One region of the Comamonas odontotermitis genome, then DNA from elsewhere that is predicted to be linked to it. Evidence: predicted binding sites of a transcription regulator. Region 1 holds the regulator's gene; each other region holds the start of a gene.

Region 1 (5,867 bases):
TCTCTTCGCACATCACACCTTGCGAAACCAGATAAGTGTGCGCAGCCTTCACCGCCTGCACGGCAATGGCGAGGTGGCGCAGGCCGCAGGCCTCGGGCCGGGACACGCGCGGTGGCGGCGATGGAAACGAGAACAGCTCCAGCTGCCCGCCGCCGGGCACGGCAAGATCCAGCTTCCAGGAATCACGGGCAGCGCGGTATTCCTCGGCAATCACCGTGCAACCCAGGGTATGGGTATAGAACGCCTTGGAGCGGGCATAGTCCGATGCAATCAGGGCCACATGGTGCAGGCCGCTGGCCCCCAGAGGATTGCTGATATTTGCTGAAAATTGGCTTGCAGCGCCCAAAGAACAAGCGCCAACAGCTTCCTTTTTCATAGCAAACCCTATCAACGCAAAGCGCCCAGCAAGGCCAGTTGCAGGCTGACGCGTGCTTTGTAAGGGTTGAGTGCCACGGCAAGCTCTGCCCCCAGGTCGGCATGCACCGGCAGCCTGCCGCCGCTGATCACGCCTTCACTGCAACGGCTGCTGCGCCACACGGGCACGCCCTGGCTGCGGGCACGCGCCAGGGCCGGTTGCAACGCTTCGTGCACCGTGCCGTCCCCGGTGGTTGCCACCACCAGGCCTTGTACACCCTGCGCCAGCAGGGCATCCACAGCAGCAGCTCGCGCGCCTGCGTGGCTGGTGATGATTTCTACCCAAGGCCAGGCCTCTGGCGCAGGCAAGCTGGGCACAGCGAGAGATGCCTTGGCAGTCGTCAAGCCGCCGGGCACCTGACCGTCACGCAGGCGCACCCCCTCACTCCCCACCCAGCCGATAGCCCCCTGCTCACCCGATGAGAAGGCCATCAACCGGTGTGGATGCGCTTTTTGCAGCCATTGGGCGCTGTGCAACTCGCCGCCACCCGTGATGGCAACCACTTCTGTCAGCAAGGGCGCACCGGCGGCAGTGCGTGCGGCGGCGGCAAGCACTGCATCCTTGAGGTTTTGGGGGCCGTCCGGCATCAGGGCATTGGCCGGTCGCATGGCGCATGTCAGCACCACAGGCTTGGGCAGGCGCCCCAGACAACTGTGCAGAAACCATGCGGTTTCCTCCAACGTGTCCGTACCATGGGTGATGACGATGCCTGCCACGGCATCGTCGTGCAGTGCCTTGTCGCATGCATGCAACAGCGCCAGCCATACCGTGTCGTCCATGTCCTTGCTATCGATTTGCGCAAGCTGCTGCGCATCCAGGCTGCCACCAGCAGCCTTTTCAATGCCAGGGATCGCTGCCGCCAAGGCTCCGATGGAGAGCTGCGCCGCACGGTATTTACCAGGGTGCTCGGCATCTTCCGCCATACCTGCAATGGTTCCGCCAGTGCCCAGGATCAAAATTTTTTGCTGCAAGGCTTGCCTCTCCGAAAAAACTGGTTAAAAATACAGTTACTGGATTGATGTACAGGTGTTTGAATGCACAGCCCACCGGCAGTGCACCTGGCACCACAGATCACACGGAGATCTTATGCGAGACCACCCCAAACTGACCGCGCGCCAACAAGAAATTCTGGACCTGATCCAGACCGCCATCTCGCGCACCGGTGCTCCCCCTACCCGTGCCGAAATCGCCAGCAAACTGGGCTTCAAATCCGCCAACTCGGCAGAAGACCATTTGAAGGCCCTGGCCCGCAAGGGAGTGATCGAACTGGTCAGCGGTACCTCGCGCGGCATCCGCCTCAACAATGACACGGTGCGCTCCATCAATGCGGCGCGCGGCACGCGGTTTTCTTCGCCGCTGGCCGGCCTCTCCGCAGGGGTTTCCAGCATGGCAGCGAGTGTGGGCCGCATCGTGCAGGAGCTGGCGCCACTGTCGCTACCCCTGATTGGCCGGGTCTCGGCAGGCTCGCCCATTCTGGCGCAGGAGCATGTCGACCAGACCTACAGCGTGGAAGGCAGCCTGTTCCAACAACAGCCCGATTACCTGCTCAAGGTGCGCGGCATGTCCATGCGTGATGCAGGCATCATGGATGGCGACCTGCTCGCTGTCAAATCCACACGCGAAGCGCGAAACGGCCAGATCATCGTGGCCCGGCTGGGAGACGATGTCACCGTCAAGCGCCTGCAGCGCACCAAGGACGGGATCGAGTTGCTGGCTGAAAACCCCGACTACCTGCCCATCGTCGTGCAGCCCGGCGAGCCTTTCGAGATTGAAGGCATCGCCGTTGGCTTGATACGCAACACGATGCTGATGTAGACAGCACGTCTGCCGTAAAAATGTGACCCAGCTTCAGGTAGCGGGCGCCGTGGGAACCATCTCACTGCCCTGAGGTCGGCGTCTGCCATGAGCAATCCTGCTGTCGTTCCCGTACACAAGGAGTCCCTATGCTCGTCGCTGCAGCATTGCGCGCCCTCGCGCCCTTTTCTCTCGTCGCTGGCTCGCCCATCTTCCACATGGTCAGCCGCACCCTGTCCACTCTGCCAGTGCGCCGTGGTCGCAAGGCCCACCGTGGTGCAGCCAATGATGGCCAGCATGCAGCCCAGGTGCACTGCTTTCTGTCTGCATCGTCTGCCGCCCAGCGCAGCACCACAGGACAGATGAGCCTGCTGGACGCCCCGGACGACAAACCTGTCGCTCCGGTGCAAGGCCCTGTTGATCGCCCTATTGACCGTATCCGCCTGCCGCGCAAACCCGCCAGCCGTCGCCGCACCCAGACAACCGCAGAGGCCGCCAGCGATATCTTTCTGTCGGTGCAACGCTGCAGCGCCCAGGCCGCCAATGATGCCTCCATCAAACGCTACTGGGCCAAGCCTGCCAGCCTGCAGCGCGAGCGTGGCATGCGCTGGGCGATGACCGGCTCTATGGCTGATATCTGCGCAGAATTGGAGCGACTGGAACGGCTGGAGCGCCAGCACTGCTGAGAGGCGTTGCACAGCACCCAGGAGCCTGCCAAACGCAGACCAACCGCGACACGAAAAGCCTGCTGGCGGAGTTGCGTTCGCTTGCGCTGCATGGCGTGCGGCCACCCCGCACATGAAGCCGGTTTCGAAATTGCTGCATAACCGGCTCTGCGGCCAGGCCACAAGCTCTGGCTGCACGCCGTTCAGTCGCTCTATACCCAAGAATGTAGACGGCAGCGCAGATGGCCGCATTGAGCGGCCATCTGTTTGCTATTCCTGCTTAATTTGCTGTGCCCGGTATTGCGTATTGCATTTGCCGGGCTGCTTCAACCCTTGAAATCCGGCTTGCGCTTTTCCAGAAAGGCGCTGACCGCTTCGCGGTGATCTGCGGTCTGGTGGGCCAGCGCCTGGTAGGCGGCCGACAGCTCCAGAATGGATGCCAGGCTTTGGTGCATGCCTTCGCGCATGAGCTTTTTCGTCATGCGGGTGACCTGCGGCGGGTTGGCGGCAATTTCCTCCGCCAGCGCGCGGGCAGCAGGCATCAGTTCGTCATGCGGTACCACCTGTGACACCAGTCCCCATTGCAGCGCGGTAGCAGCGTCGATCATGCGGCCGGTCAGCGACAACTCGGCTGCACGCGACATGCCGATCACGCGCGGCAGCAGCCAGGCGCCACCGTCGCCCGGAATGATGCCCACCTTCACAAAGCTCTCGGCAAACTTGGCCTTGTCCGACGCCACACGCAGGTCGCACATGCAGGTCAGATCAAGGCCCGCGCCCACAGCAGGGCCGTTCACGGCGGCAATCGTCGGCACCTCCAGATTGAACAGCGCCAGCGGCAGGCGCTGGATGCCCTGGCGGTAGTCCTCGCGGATGCGCATACCGTCCACGTCGCCAAACGACTGCTCCTGCATGGTCTTGATATCACCACCAGACGAGAATGCCGGGCCCTCGCCCGTCAGGATCACGGCACGCACCGTGCTGTCGGCACGGATTTTCTCGATGGCGGCGAGAAACTCCTCCACCGCCGTGTTACCGGTCAGCGGGTTGCGGCGCTCGGGTTGGCACATGGTCAGGGTGACCACATGGCCGGATTGTTCGTACTTCAAGAATGCGCTCATGGCTTGCTCCTCATGCATCGTTTGCCAGCAAGCATACGGGCAAAGCCACTGTTGCATTACATATCAGCTGAGAGCAATTTGATATTGGACGCGACTGACAAAACGACCTAGTGTGGTTGCAGGTGCAGTAGCCGCTGCGGCCTTCACCACCAAAAGAGCAGACCACTGCCAGCGCTACATCATGCATAGCAGACAGGAGACAAACATCGTGCCCAACAACCATTTTCGGAGCCGTTTGCGGCGCCATTTTCTGCACCGCGCTTTCTGCTTTGCGGCAGGCGCTGCCATTGCCGCAACGGCGCTGCACAGCCAGGCCGCCGATGCCCCGCTGCGCTGGGTGGTGCCCTACCCCGCTGGCGGCGCTGCCGACCAGATTGCCCGCATTGTGGCCCAGGACGTGGGGCAGGCCAGCGGCCAGGCTATCGTCATCGAAAACAAGGGTGGCGCCGCAGGCATGATTGCTGCAGAAACCGTACTGCGCGCCCCCGCCGATGGCCAGACGTTTTTCGTCGGATCGAACGCCCCACTCGTCATCAACAGCGCCATCTACGCCAAGATGAACTACGACCCCGCCAAGGATTTTGTGCCGGTAGCGGGCCTGGGCAAGGCGCCACTGCTGCTCGTCACCCGCAAGGATCTGGGTGTGCAGGACGCCAAGGGTTTGATCGCCAGGGCCCAGCAGGCGCAAAAGGAGGGAAAGACGCTCACGATGGGATCGGCCAGCAGCGGCAACATCACCCATCTGGCAGGCGAATTTGCCAGCGACCGCATGGGCTTCAAGGTAACGCATGTGCCGTTTGCGGGCAGCGCCCCGGCCATCACCAGCATGATGGGCGGCAATGTGGACATCATGTTCGACGCCCTACCCTCGTCGATGCAGCAGGCCATCAGCGGCCGCATTGTGCCGCTGGCGGTGCTGGATAACCAGCGGTTTCCGCAGATACCGAATGTGCCCACACTGGCCGAGCTGGGCTTTGCGGGCACCGAGGCAAGTGCCTGGTTCGGCCTGGTGGCACGCCAGGGCACACCGCAGGCCGCCATCGACCGGATGAACCAGGCTGTCAACCAGTCGCTCGCCAAGCCCGATGTGCAGGAGAAGCTGCGTCGCATAGGTGCCCAGCCGATTGCCGGAAGCGCCACAGAATGGGGCCAGTTCATCACCGCCGAGCGCGAGCGCTGGATTCCCGTTGCCAAGCGCCTCGACATCAAGGCGGAATGAGCCTGCACACCGCAGCCGTTTTTTCTCTCCAAGCCACGCCATGACATCCTTGACCCTCACCATGCACGGCAGTACTGCCGTGCTGACCATGAACCGCCCCGAAGCCCGCAATGCGCTTGACCAGAGCATGCGCGAAGAGTTCACCCGCCTCGTACCCCAGATCCGTGACGACCGCGCCATCAAGGCCGTGGTGCTGACCGGCGCAGGTGGCCATTTCTGCGCGGGTGGCGATATCAAGAGCATGCAGGCCACGGTGGCTGGCAAGCAGGATGTGTTTGACAGCCGCAACCGCATGCTGGGCCTGCACCGCTGGTTTGACGAGCTGCTCGATCTGGAAAAACCGGTCATCACCGCCGTGCAGGGCAGCGCCTTTGGTGCGGGCCTGTCGCTGGCCCTGGCAGGCGATTTCGTGCTGGCTGCGCCCAGCGCCAAGTTCTGCTGCGTATTTGCCAAGATCGGTTTCGTGCCGGACCTGGGCGCCATGCATCTGCTGCCGCGCCTGGTGGGCTTGCAGACCGCCAAGGAACTGGCCTTTACCGCCCGCGTGGTGGGTGCCGAAGAGGCGCGGCAACTGGGCATGGCCTACCGGGTGACGAGCGAGGATGTGCTGGCCGATGCCATTGCCTTTGCGGAGCGCTTTGCCAGTGCACCTA
Region 2 (5,867 bases), 1.4 Mb from region 1:
GAGTACTTCCAGCCCGTGCATCTTGGGCAGGCCCAGGTCGAGGATCAGCAGGTCAAACTCGTTGTTGGCCATCAGTGCGGCATCGGCTTCGGTGCCAGTGGCCACGTGGTCCACCACAGCGCCCGAGTTGCGCAGACTGCGCAGCAGGCCGTCGGCCAGCACCTGGTCGTCTTCGGCAATCAGAATTCGCATGGGGTCTCCTGTTGGTATGCGCTGTGCGCTGTTTCGGTTGATTCTAGAGCCTGTTGATGCCGTGTATGGCGATTGGCCGGGCGTGGCGCTGTGCCTGCAGGTGAGCGAGCGTGCATGACCGCGTCACAAAAATGCCGCACGGCATCGCGTACCATGCGCGTACGCGTTTTCAGCCCCGGCATGGTGCCCTGGCGCACAGGCGTGTTCAACCAGACAGGGCAGAATGAAACGGGATACCCAGGTGTTGGGGTGGCGGTTGCGCCGCCGCCGGATAGCGGCGGTCATGGCCTTGCTGGCGCTGGTTGCGATCTGTCTGCACCTGAACACCATGCGCCTGCCCTGGCACGGTGCAATCGCAGCAGAGCGTGCTGCTCCGGCTGCGAACGCGCAGCTGGCGCGTTACCACGCAACAGAGCAGGCCAAACCGGTCATCGGCATTCGCGACAACCTCTCGGGTCTGACCTACAGCCCGCACACCCATACCCTCTTTGCCGTAATCAACCGCCCGCCCAGCGTGGCCGAGTTGAACACCAAGGGCGAACTGCTGCGCCTCATGCCCCTGGAAGGCGCCGATGACCCTGAAGGGGTTGCCCATATCGATGGCAACTGGTTCGCCATTGCGGACGAACGCCGCAACCGCATCCACTGGGTGGAGATCGTGCCGGAAGGCCGCAAGGTGGTGCTGAGCCAGACCCAGTCTCTGGCATTGGGCGATACGGAGATCAAGAACTTCGGAGTGGAAGGCCTGAGCTGGGACGGGCAGCGCCGGCAACTCGTTGCAGTGACGGAAAAATGGCCCATGCAGGTATTGCGCATCAGTCTGCCCGCCTTCGCTCCCGGTACTGGCGCTTCGCCCTCCGTGACTGTCAATTCGTGGGAGCCTGCCGACCCCACCGGTCTGCCCACCACCGATCTGGCGTCGGTTGAAGTCGATCCCCGCACGGGCAATCTGCTGCTGCTGGGAGAGGAGTCGTCGGTGCTGTACGAATACGACCGCAATGGCGATCTGGCCGGCCTGATGCCGCTGTGGGCAGGCGAAAGCGGGCTGGAGCGCACCATTCCCCAGCCTGAAGGCGTGGCCATGGATGGCTCTGGCGTGCTGTACCTGGTCTCTGAGCCGAATCTCTTCTATCGCTTCGAAAAACGGAGCTAATAGCGCTTGCTGGATAAGCGCTTCGGACTCATCCCGATTGCACTCCAACGCGGCTGCGTAGAGATCGTAAACACGCTCTTAGAGCCGCTTTTGATCAAAAAATCTGTTCATCGCTGCCGCAATACGCCTCCAGCCCCAGTTTCACCACCGTCGCCACTTCGTCGCCCACCTCGGTGCGGAACTCGGCCTCTGCCTGTGTTACTGCGCGCTCGAAAGCCTGCAGCCACAGCAGGCCGGAGCCGGTAAAGCGCACGATGCGGGCCCGTGCGTCACGCGGATCGCTCTCGCGCGTCACCAATCCCCAGGCTTCGCACTGATCCACCAGGTTGGCCATGGCCTGCTTGCTCATGCCAGCGCGCTCGGCCAGGTTGGTCAGGCGGTCACCGGCCAGCGCCAGGTGCCGGGTAATGTGGATATGGGCGGCGCTCACCTGGTCGCGCGCTGCCAGGTTCGACAGGGCAAGCGGTACCGCTTCGTCCTGTGCCATCAGCTGCAGCACGCGGGCATCGAAGCGGCGCATGGCATGGCCCAGAAGGCGGCCCAGGTGCGTCAGGCGCCAGCTGTCGTCAGGCAGGTGGGGAAGAAGAATGGGCATGGGTCCTTGAAAACAAAGGGCTTTTTCGCCAGATCACGTCGGTGTCGGTATTTTATATATAGTCAACTAAACTGACTAAAAAAATGATTTTATAAAATATACCAATCCCATAAACTACTGTTCAAGCATCCAGTCTGTATATGCAAACAGCTGGATAGAAATCCATACGACATGACTCTTAAACGCAAGGACAAATCCATGAACGCCACCGCTACCAAGCCAGAAGCCAATACCGAAAAAGCCAAAGCCCTGGCTGCGGCGCTTGCCCAGATCGAAAAGCAGTTCGGCAAGGGCACGATCATGAAGTTGGGAGAGGGCGAGGCGATTGAGGATATCCAGGTTGTCTCCACCGGCTCGCTGGGGCTCGACATTGCCCTGGGCGTAGGCGGCCTGCCGCGTGGCCGTGTGATCGAGATCTACGGCCCTGAATCGTCCGGCAAGACCACGCTGACGCTGCAGGTGATTGCCGAAATGCAAAAACTGGGCGGTACCTGTGCCTTCATCGACGCCGAGCACGCGCTCGATACCAGCTATGCGCAAAAGCTGGGCGTGAACCTGCCGGACATACTGATCAGCCAGCCCGATACCGGCGAGCAGGCGCTGGAGATCGTGGACAGCCTGGTGCGCTCGGGCGCCGTTGACCTGATCGTGGTGGACTCGGTCGCCGCCCTGACGCCCAAGGCTGAAATCGAAGGCGAAATGGGCGACCAGTTGCCCGGCCTGCAGGCGCGCCTGATGAGCCAGGCGCTGCGCAAGCTGACCGCCACCATCAAGAAGACCAACTGCACGGTCATCTTCATCAACCAGATCCGCATGAAGATCGGTGTGATGTTCGGCAGCCCCGAAACCACGACGGGCGGCAACGCGCTCAAGTTCTACGCCTCGGTGCGTCTCGATATCCGTCGCACCGGCACCATCAAGAAGGGTGACGAAGCCATCGGTAATGAAACCAAGGTGAAGGTTGTCAAGAACAAGGTTTCGCCTCCGTTCAAGACCGCCGAGTTCGACATCCTCTTTGGCGAAGGCATCTCGCGCGAAGGCGAAATCCTCGACATGGGCGTCAATGCCCGCATCATCGAGAAAAGCGGCGCCTGGTATGCCTACAACGGAGAGAAGATCGGCCAGGGCCGCGACAACTCGCGCGAATTCCTGCGCGAGAATCCCGACCTCGCCATCGAGATCGAGAACAAGGTGCGCGAAAGCCTGAACATCTCGCTGCGCCCCGCCGAAGACGGCGTGATCGCAGGCCCCGATGCCGATGGAGAGGCTGCCTGACCCGGGCTCGCCATCCATTGGATTCAGTAAAAATAGCTGTCTGCGCACAGTAGATGTGCGCGGGCAGCTATTTGTTTTATAGCAATTCGGGTGTCATTCGGAATGTCGTTTGCCAAACTCTCCCTCCAAGGCCGCGCACTGCGCTATCTGGCGCAGCGCGAGCACTCGCGTGCCGAACTGGTGACCAAACTCAGCCCGCACCTGGAAGAGGGCGATGATCTGAATGCCGTGCTCGATGCGCTCGAAGCCAAGGGCTTCATCAGCGCCGAGCGACTGGTGGAGAGCGTGCTCCATACCAAGGCGGCGCGCTTCGGCGCCAATCGCGTGGCGCAGGAGTTGCGCCACAAGGGTGTGGATGCCGAGCTGATTGCCGACGCCATGGATCGCCTGCGGGGCACCGAGCTGCAGCGGGCCTGCGAAGTCTGGCGGCGCCGCTTTGGCGAGCAGCCTTCCACGCCGCAGGAGCGGGCAAAACAGATGCGTTTTCTGGCCAGCCGCGGTTTTGGCGGAGAGGTGGTGCGCAAGGTGCTGGATGGAGCCGGGGAAGAGGGCCTGTAGCGTAGCCATGCCGAACAGGCATATCTGCTAGCCGCTCGAAGGCAGTGCTCAGCAGCATCGATTTTGGCCACAGTGTGGGCTCTACAGGAGACTTCACATGCAAAGACGACAGTTTGTCAGCGCCCTGCTGGCATTGGGAGCCATGCCGTTGGCGGCAGGTGCCCAGCCATCATTTTCTTCCAAGCCCATCCGCATCATGGTGCCCTTCGGCCCGGGAGGCGTAGCCGACCTCACCGTGCGCATCGTGGCGCAGAAAATGACCGAGCTGCTCGGCGGCCAGCCCATCATCGTGGACAACAAGCCGGGTGCGGGCGGCGTGGTGGCTGCCGAGCAGGTGGTGCGAGCCGCGCCCGATGGCCTTACGCTGCTGCTCATGTCGAATGCCAACGCGGTTGCAGAGGGGCTGTTCAAGTCGCTTTCGTACAACGCGGCCAAGGACTTTGCACCGATCTCCACGCTGGGCTATTTTGATCTGGCCGTGCTGGTGCCGCAGGACAGTCCGATCCGTTCGCTGCAGGATCTCGTCGCCCAGGCCAAGGCGCGGCCTGGCAAGCTCAATATCGGCACCATCAATATGGGCAGCACGCAGCACCTGGCGGCAGAGCTGCTCAAGACCACGCTGGGCATCGATGTGCAGATCGTGCCTTTCAATGGCTCGCCCGCCGTGCTCAACGCGCTGCGTGGCAAGCAGGTGGATGCGGCCGTTGAAATTCTCGCGCCGGTGATGGCACAGGTCAGCAGCAAGGTACTGCGGGCACTGGCCGTCATGGGTGACAAGCGCGCGGCCGGGCTGCCGCAGGTTCCCACCGTGGCCGAGAGCGATGCGGCGGCCAAGGGCTTCAGCGTGGCCTCGTGGAATGCGCTGGCCGCGCCGGCAAAGACGCCTCAGGCCGTCATCGCGCGGCTCAGCCAGGCGGCGAATGCGGCGCTGGCCTTGCCCGACGTGAAGCAACGCCTGCAAGACCTGGGTGTTGAGGCGCGGGGCAGCACCGCCGAGCAGCAGGCGGCGCTGTTGAACAGCGAAATCCAGCGCTGGGGTGCCGTGATCCAGCGTGCCGGCATTCCAAAGCAGTAAGGGCCTACCCATGCAAACTTCATTTTCTGCATATGCCGCCGCCGTGGCCCTGGTGGCTGGCGGCACCATGGCTGTTCATGCGCCTACCCGGGCTGCCGACGGCAGCAGCGTGCAGCTGTACGGCCTGGTGGATGCCTATGTCGGCTCCATGCGGCGCAGCGACCAGTTGGCCCGCACCCTGGTGGTCAACAGCAATGGCATGACCACGTCCTACTGGGGCCTGCGCGGCAGCGAAGACCTCGGAGGCGGTCTCAAGGCCTTGTTCACGCTGGAGAGCTTTTTTCAGACCGACAGCGGATCGAACGGACGCAACAGCGCCGATCCTTTTCTGTCGCGCAACGCCTGGGTAGGGCTTGCGGGCGGTTTTGGGCAAGTGACTGCCGGGCGGCAGACCAACCGGCTGTTCGTGGCCAGCGGCCAGTTCGATCCATTCGGCGGCTCGCTGCAGTTCTCTCCCATCATGCTCCAGACCTGGCAGGTGGCATACGACCGCGCGGTGCTGGGCGACAGCGTGTGGAACAACACCGTGCAATACACATCGCCGACCATCGGTGGTTTTCGTGCCGATGTTTCCTATGGCTTTGGAGAACAGGCAAGCGACCACGGCCGCAGCAACAAAAGCCTGGCCATCAACTATGCACAAGGGCCGTTCGCGGCAGCGTTGGTTGCGCAAACCGTGCAGTACGGGCCGGGGCTGGATGGCACCGGCATCACCCGCCAGACAGCGGTTCTGGCGGCCGCCTCCTACGATCTGGGCATGGCCAAGGTCTATGGCCAGTGGCAGCGGGCGCGCACGCCTGATCTGGGCACCAGGGCCAACACTGCCCAGCTGGGCGTGGGGATTCCAGTGGGCGCGGCAGGCAGATTCATGGCCTCGGTGGCGCGCACCCGGCGCGATGCTTCCAATGCCGACGATAGCCGCCGCACCAACTGGGCGGTGGGCTATGACCACCAGCTGTCGCGGCGCACCGACCTGTATGCCATCTACCTGAGCGACAAGCTCTCGGGTCATGGTGTGG
Region 3 (5,867 bases), 750 kb from region 1:
GACGATGCCTTTGACACCCCGATCCACCGCCTGTCGCAACGCTTCGCCGTTGGCGCCGCCATACATGGGGAAGATTTCCACCTCGGGCATGGTCTGCGCCGCAATGGCAATGTGCTGGCGGCGCACGGGCGCGTTGCCGTAGACCACGCGGTCGGGGTAGACCTCGCCCAGAAAACCGTATTCACCAGAGCGGAAAGTCTCCACATTCGCGGTGTGCGTCTTGGTCACATACCGGGCAGCGTTGATCTGGTTGTTCATGGCCAGCATGGCGCCCTTGTTCTGCGATTGTGGGTCGACCGCAATGCGCACGGCGTTGAGCAGGTTGCGCGGGCCATCAAAATCAGACACCGAAGCATTGCGCTGCGCGCCGATCAGCACGATGGGCTTGGGCGACTGCACGGTCACATCCAGCCAGAAGGCGGTCTCCTCCAGTGTGTCGGTGCCGTGCGAGACGATGACGCCCGCCACCTCGGGCTTGGCAAGGGCTGCCTGCACGGCGGCCGTCAGTTCCACCCAGCGCGCCGGGTCCATATAGTCGGATGGCACGTTCGAGAGGTTGTTCACCTGAATCTGCGCGTACTTGCCCACGTCAGGTACGGTGGCGAGCAGGTCGTCACCCGAAATCGCAGGAACAGGCGCGTTCTTCACCGGGTCGATCTTCATCGCAATCGTGCCGCCTGTGGCGATGAACTGCACAGTGGGCTTGTCCTGCGCAAAGGCGGGGGCGGTGAGCATCTGGCCGGCCAGCGCAGCGGCCAGCAGGGAAAAGCGGAATCGGGGCATGGGCAGTCTCCTCGTATGGTGAATCGCCTGCATGCACCGCACACGGTGCGCACATTGCGTGCTTTGCACATGGGGGCTGCAGGCAGGAGCATTGTGGGTGCTGCGCGTGGTTTCGCACCGCGCATGCTGTCGCGCGCTTAACCGGCCCCTACAATGCGCGGCAATGCAAATACAACCATCGACACGCAGGCGCTGGCTGGCATGGAGTAGCTGCATGCTCCTGTTGCCGGCACTGGCAGCCTGCCAGAAAGAGAGCGAGGGCGCCGCGTCGCGCACTCCTGCGCAAGGCGGTGGCGCCCTGGCGCCAGACTTGGCCAGCGATCAATTTTTCACCCTGCCACGCAAGACTGCCGACGGCTCCGAGTGGGCGCCGCCACTGTGCCTGGGTTTGCCGGTGGTGCTGGCACTGACGGCGCAGCCTGCGCTGGCCGTGGTGCCGGATTGGGGCCTTGACATGCAGGCCAGCCAATTGCGAGACCGCCTGTGGCTCGCGGCACTGGCTGCACTGGGCGTAGCCGATCCCCAGGCACCATCGCCAGCAGCCGCTTCTGCAGCTGCCAGACTGCAGGCGCGCGCCAAGGCAGGCGAGCCCGATTGGGCCAGGGCCGTGGCACTGGTGCTGGCCACGTGGCCCGCAGGCAAGGCAGCGACGGTGGAAACCGCCCAGGCGCTGGCAGAAGCCGCATGGGGCCTGTACGGCAATGTACTGGGCTTACCGTATCAAAGGCTCAGCATCGTGGCCGAGCAGATGCCCGCTGGCATCATCCGTCCCTTGCGAGCGGGTGAGGCGCCGCTCTTTACCGAGTCGCAGTTGCGCGCACAGGGCGACAGGGCGGTGGACAGCATCACGGTGGAATACAAGGACGTCCCCATCGGCCCCTTGCTGGCCGATGTGCAGCAGCGTTTTGGCCCGCCCGTGCTGCAAGAGCCGCACTCCGCTGCCCACATGCAGGACCTGCCCAACACCGTGTGGCAGCGCGGCACCGAGGCCCTGGTACTGCTGCCACGCACCGAAACAGCGGCTGATCTGCATCTGATGGACGTGCGGCAGCTGGACGAGAGAAAGTGGTTTGACAGGCTATTTGGCAATGGCGATGGCGCTGATGATCCATCCAGGCGGGAGCAGCGCATTCGCCAACTGGCGGCCTGAGTGGTGGTGTGCGTGATGGTGCGATGGGGGGCCCGGGATTGGTAATTTATCTATCAATTTGATAGCAATGGGCGCAATTCAGCAAAGCGCTGAAGACTGATTTATCTATATTCGGCTATTCACGGGCAGCTTTGCTGCGTAGCAACCGGGTTTTGATAAAATACTGTTGTTATTTACAGTATTCTATGCAAACCATCGCCAAGCTCCGCATTCTGGCAGACGCTGCCAAGTACGACGCCAGCTGTGCATCCAGCGGCGTCAAGGGGCGCGACTCGCTGGGTGGCAAGGGCATGGGGTCGGCAGAAGGCATGGGCATCTGCCACAGTTACACGCCAGATGGCCGCTGCGTGTCGCTGCTCAAGATACTGCTCACTAACTTCTGCATCTACGACTGCCGCTACTGCATCAACCGCAAAAGCTCCAATGTGCAGCGGGCACGGTTCACGGCGGCCGAAGTGGTGGCGCTCACCCTGGATTTCTACCGCCGCAACTGCATCGAGGGGCTGTTTCTTTCCAGCGGCATCATCCAGTCGTCCAATTACACCATGGAGCAGCTGGTGGAAGTAGCACGCAGCCTGCGAGAAGACCATGATTTTCGCGGCTACATCCACCTCAAGACCATTCCTGATGCAGACCCCCAACTGCTGGCGCTCGCCGGGCGCCATGCAGACCGCCTGAGCATCAATATCGAGCTGCCTACCTCGCAAGGCCTTCAGCAGCTCGCCCCCGAAAAAAGCGCTTCCGGCATCGCATCGGCCATGGGCGATGTCGCCAGACATATCGACGAGGCAAGGCAGGAGGGCCAGGCGCACGCCGCCCAAAAGCCCGTGTCGCTGCCCGGCGCGCAGCGTGCGCGCCGCGCCAGGCCTGCGCGGTATGCGCCGGGTGGGCAAAGCACGCAGATGATCGTGGGGGCTGATGGCGCAAGCGATGCCGTCATACTGCGCACCAGCAGCGCGCTCTATACCGGCCACCGGCTGCGCCGCGTGTACTACTCGGCGTTCAGTCCCATACCGAATGCGTCAGCCGACCTGCCGCTGCAGGCGCCGCCCCTGATCCGCGAACACCGCCTGTACCAGGCGGACTGGCTGATGCGCTTTTATGGCTTTGCGCACGAAGAGATCATCGCCCCCGGCGCCACTGGCATGCTGGATCTGGAAATCGACCCCAAGCTGGCCTGGGCGCTGGCGCACCGCCAGCATTTCCCCATCAACCTGAACCGCGCGCCTAAGGAATGGCTGCTGCGCGTGCCCGGCCTGGGTGGGCGCAGCGTGGAGCGCCTGCTGGCCGCGCGGAGCGTGCGCAGCCTGCGCCTGGCCGATCTGCAGCAACTGCATGTGGCCAGCGCCAAGGTGCTGGCCTTTGTGGAATTGGCCGATTACCACCCCCGCCCCGGGGCCCTGGAGAGCGCCCAATTGCGCGAACAGTTGATTGCGCAGATGGCGCAGGGCGCCGTGCAGCGCAGGCACAGCGGCATGCACCTGACCGCTGCGGGCCAGATGGCGCTGTTCTGAGCATGCGGGCCGCGCCATATGGAGCAGAGAGCGGGCAGGCGCTGAGCGTGCTGCTGGACGCGCCCGATGATTTTGCGGGCTTTCGGCAAGCGGCGCGGGCATTGCTGGCCCTGGGCGCTGCACCTGACGGCGTTCACTGGCGGTGGAACGACACGCTGGCCACTCGCGCTGCAGAAGGCGACCTGTTTGCCGACGGCAAACTCTCTTCTGCGCAAGACCGGGTGCTGACACCTGATGCACTGGATCTCCTGGTGCCAGCCCCTGGCCGGCCCGTGCATATCCGCAAGGCACAACTGGCCGTGCTGCGCGATGCCTGCTGCCACCGCAACCCGGCGCGCTTTGCGCTGTGCTACCGCTGGCTGTGGCGCGTGCAGCGCATGCCCCAACTGGCAGGCGACGCGCTGGATGCCGACTGGCGCGATCTGGAGCGCCTGGCCCATGCCGTGGGGCGCGAAATCCACAAAATGCACGCATTTGTGCGCTTTCGGCCCGCGCAGGATGCGAGCGGCGAGCCGCTGCACGTGGCCTGGTTCGAGCCGGAGCACCACATCGTGCGCGCAGCCTCGGGCTTTTTCATGCGGCGCTTTACCAATATGCGCTGGGCCATTCTCAGCCCTGATTGCAGCGTGCTGTGGGATCTGCACGCCCTGCAATGGGCGCCCGGCGCCACGGCTGCCCAGGCGCCCGGGCCCGATGCGGGCGAGGCGCTCTGGCTTGCCTACTACCAATCCACCTTCAACCCCGCGCGCCTCAAGGAGCAGGCCATGCTGCGTGAAATGCCGCGCCGCTACTGGAAGAACCTGCCCGAAACCCAGGCGATCAGCGCCCTGGTTGCCACGGCCCGCAGCCGCACGGGGCACATGCTGGCCGCGATGGGCGATGACCCAGGTGAAGGCGAGGCTGCTGGCGCTGGTGAAGATTCCTGATTTGATAGCGGATAGCGCTTATCAGCTCTGCGTCAGAAGTACTTCTTATACAGAATTCCGGGTCCAATCAGTGTAGGGCCACGTCTTCGCGCCGCACATGGTCATTGGCCGTGCCGGTGGGGCGGCTCGACCAGTAGCCCGCCAGGAGCGAGCCCGAAATGTTGTGCCACACCGAGAAAATGGCGCCCGGCAGCGCAGCCATGGGGCTGAAGAACTTGGCCCCCAGGCTGGCTGCCAGGCCGGAATTCTGCATGCCCACCTCAATGGCCAGCGTGCGGCACACCGATTTGTCAAAACCCAGCAGGCGCCCGCCCCAGTAGCCGCCCAGGTAACCGATCAGGTTGTGTGCAATCACCCCGGCAACCACCACGCCACCCACGGTGGCAATGCGGTCGCGGCTGAGTGCCACCACCGTCGAGAGCACCAGCAAAATGGCCACCATCGACACCAGCGGCAACAGACGCTCGACACGTTTGATCTGCGCATGCCAGAAATGGTTGAGCACCAGGCCCAGGCCAATGGGCAGCAGCACAATCTGCGCAATCTCCATGAGCAGCGCGCTCACCGGCACATCGATCGATGCCGAAATATAAAGGCGTGCGAGCAGAGGCGTAGCCACAATGCCCACCAGGGTGGAAAGCGCGCTGATGGTGACTGACAGCGCCACATCGCCCTTGGAGAGAAAAATCATCACATTGGATGAAGTGCCGCTTGCCACGCTGCCCACCAGCACCATCCCGGCCGTCAGCTCGGGCGGCATCTGCAAGGACTTGGCAATCAGCCATGCGGCCAGCGGCATGATGAGGTAGTGCAGAAACAGGCCCGCCGCAATCGGTGCGGGCCGCTGCAGCACGCGGGTGAAATCGCTCACCCGCAAGGTCACGCCCATGGCAAACATGATCAACATCAACAATTGGGCGATATGGGGCTTGAAGCCCAGAAATGCCGACGGCGCTGCGTAGGCAACAACAGCCATCAAGGCGGCCCACACGGGGAAAAAACGGGTCAAAAAGGCAAGCACGAGAGTATCCAGACCAAAGGCAAAGCACCCCGCGCCGCTGCACCGCCCGGCAGAGCAAGGCGTAACGCAGGGTGCGGAAATGCGGAATGTAGTGATGCGAAAGAGCAGTGCGCCGCAGTGCCTGGCCATGGGTGGCAGCCAAAGGGCGGGGGCGGCAATGAACGCAGGGCTACGGGTGGTAGCGGGCGGGCTCTTTCGTGCTTTTGGCCAGCTGCATCGGGGCTGTCATCATAGGGTTGCGATTGCAACCGGTTTCAGGCGCAGCACGGAGGCACCACAAACTGCTCGGATATTTGCGGTAGCAACAATAAACAAAAATGATAGCAATCTGCACATGCCGGGCGTGCGCTGACGCTCAAAAGTATATGGAGAATCACATTTTTCGCGGCTGAAGTGATAACAACGAATACAGAGCATCCGCGTCCCGCGCCCGGCTGTCCCGGGGCGGACAACGCAGCCTCCATTGCCATGGG

Evidence for each region. Region 1 encodes LexA, which represses DNA repair genes until DNA is damaged. Its sites were predicted from a motif close to ACTGTATNNNNATACAGT; they were not measured.
Region 2: a site for LexA is predicted at 2,074-2,091, ahead of recA (recombinase RecA). Genes of this name have one in related genera too.
Region 3: a site for LexA is predicted at 2,096-2,113, ahead of LAD35_RS10055 (putative DNA modification/repair radical SAM protein). Genes of this name have one in related genera too.

The regions. Positions count from the first base shown of each region.
Region 1 covers NZ_CP083451.1:2,916,549-2,922,415, forward strand. The annotation lists gene gloA2 (SMU1112c/YaeR family gloxylase I-like metalloprotein) at 1-376, opposite strand, end outside; gene LAD35_RS13510 (asparaginase) at 388-1,386, opposite strand; gene lexA (transcriptional repressor LexA) at 1,502-2,230, shown strand; gene LAD35_RS13520 (hypothetical protein) at 2,359-2,895, shown strand; gene LAD35_RS13525 (crotonase/enoyl-CoA hydratase family protein) at 3,201-3,995, opposite strand; gene LAD35_RS13530 (Bug family tripartite tricarboxylate transporter substrate binding protein) at 4,231-5,214, shown strand; gene LAD35_RS13535 (enoyl-CoA hydratase/isomerase family protein) at 5,255-5,867, shown strand, end outside.
Region 2 covers NZ_CP083451.1:4,300,910-4,306,776, reverse strand. The annotation lists gene LAD35_RS19750 (response regulator) at 1-192, opposite strand, end outside; gene LAD35_RS19745 (SdiA-regulated domain-containing protein) at 416-1,345, shown strand; gene LAD35_RS19740 (MarR family winged helix-turn-helix transcriptional regulator) at 1,440-1,940, opposite strand; gene recA (recombinase RecA) at 2,139-3,215, shown strand; gene recX (recombination regulator RecX) at 3,318-3,773, shown strand; gene LAD35_RS19725 (Bug family tripartite tricarboxylate transporter substrate binding protein) at 3,871-4,848, shown strand; gene LAD35_RS19720 (porin) at 4,859-5,867, shown strand, end outside.
Region 3 covers NZ_CP083451.1:2,163,785-2,169,651, reverse strand. The annotation lists gene LAD35_RS10065 (asparaginase) at 1-783, opposite strand, end outside; gene LAD35_RS10060 (hypothetical protein) at 998-1,933, shown strand; gene LAD35_RS10055 (putative DNA modification/repair radical SAM protein) at 2,119-3,447, shown strand; gene LAD35_RS10050 (TIGR03915 family putative DNA repair protein) at 3,450-4,373, shown strand; gene panS (ketopantoate/pantoate/pantothenate transporter PanS) at 4,441-5,394, opposite strand.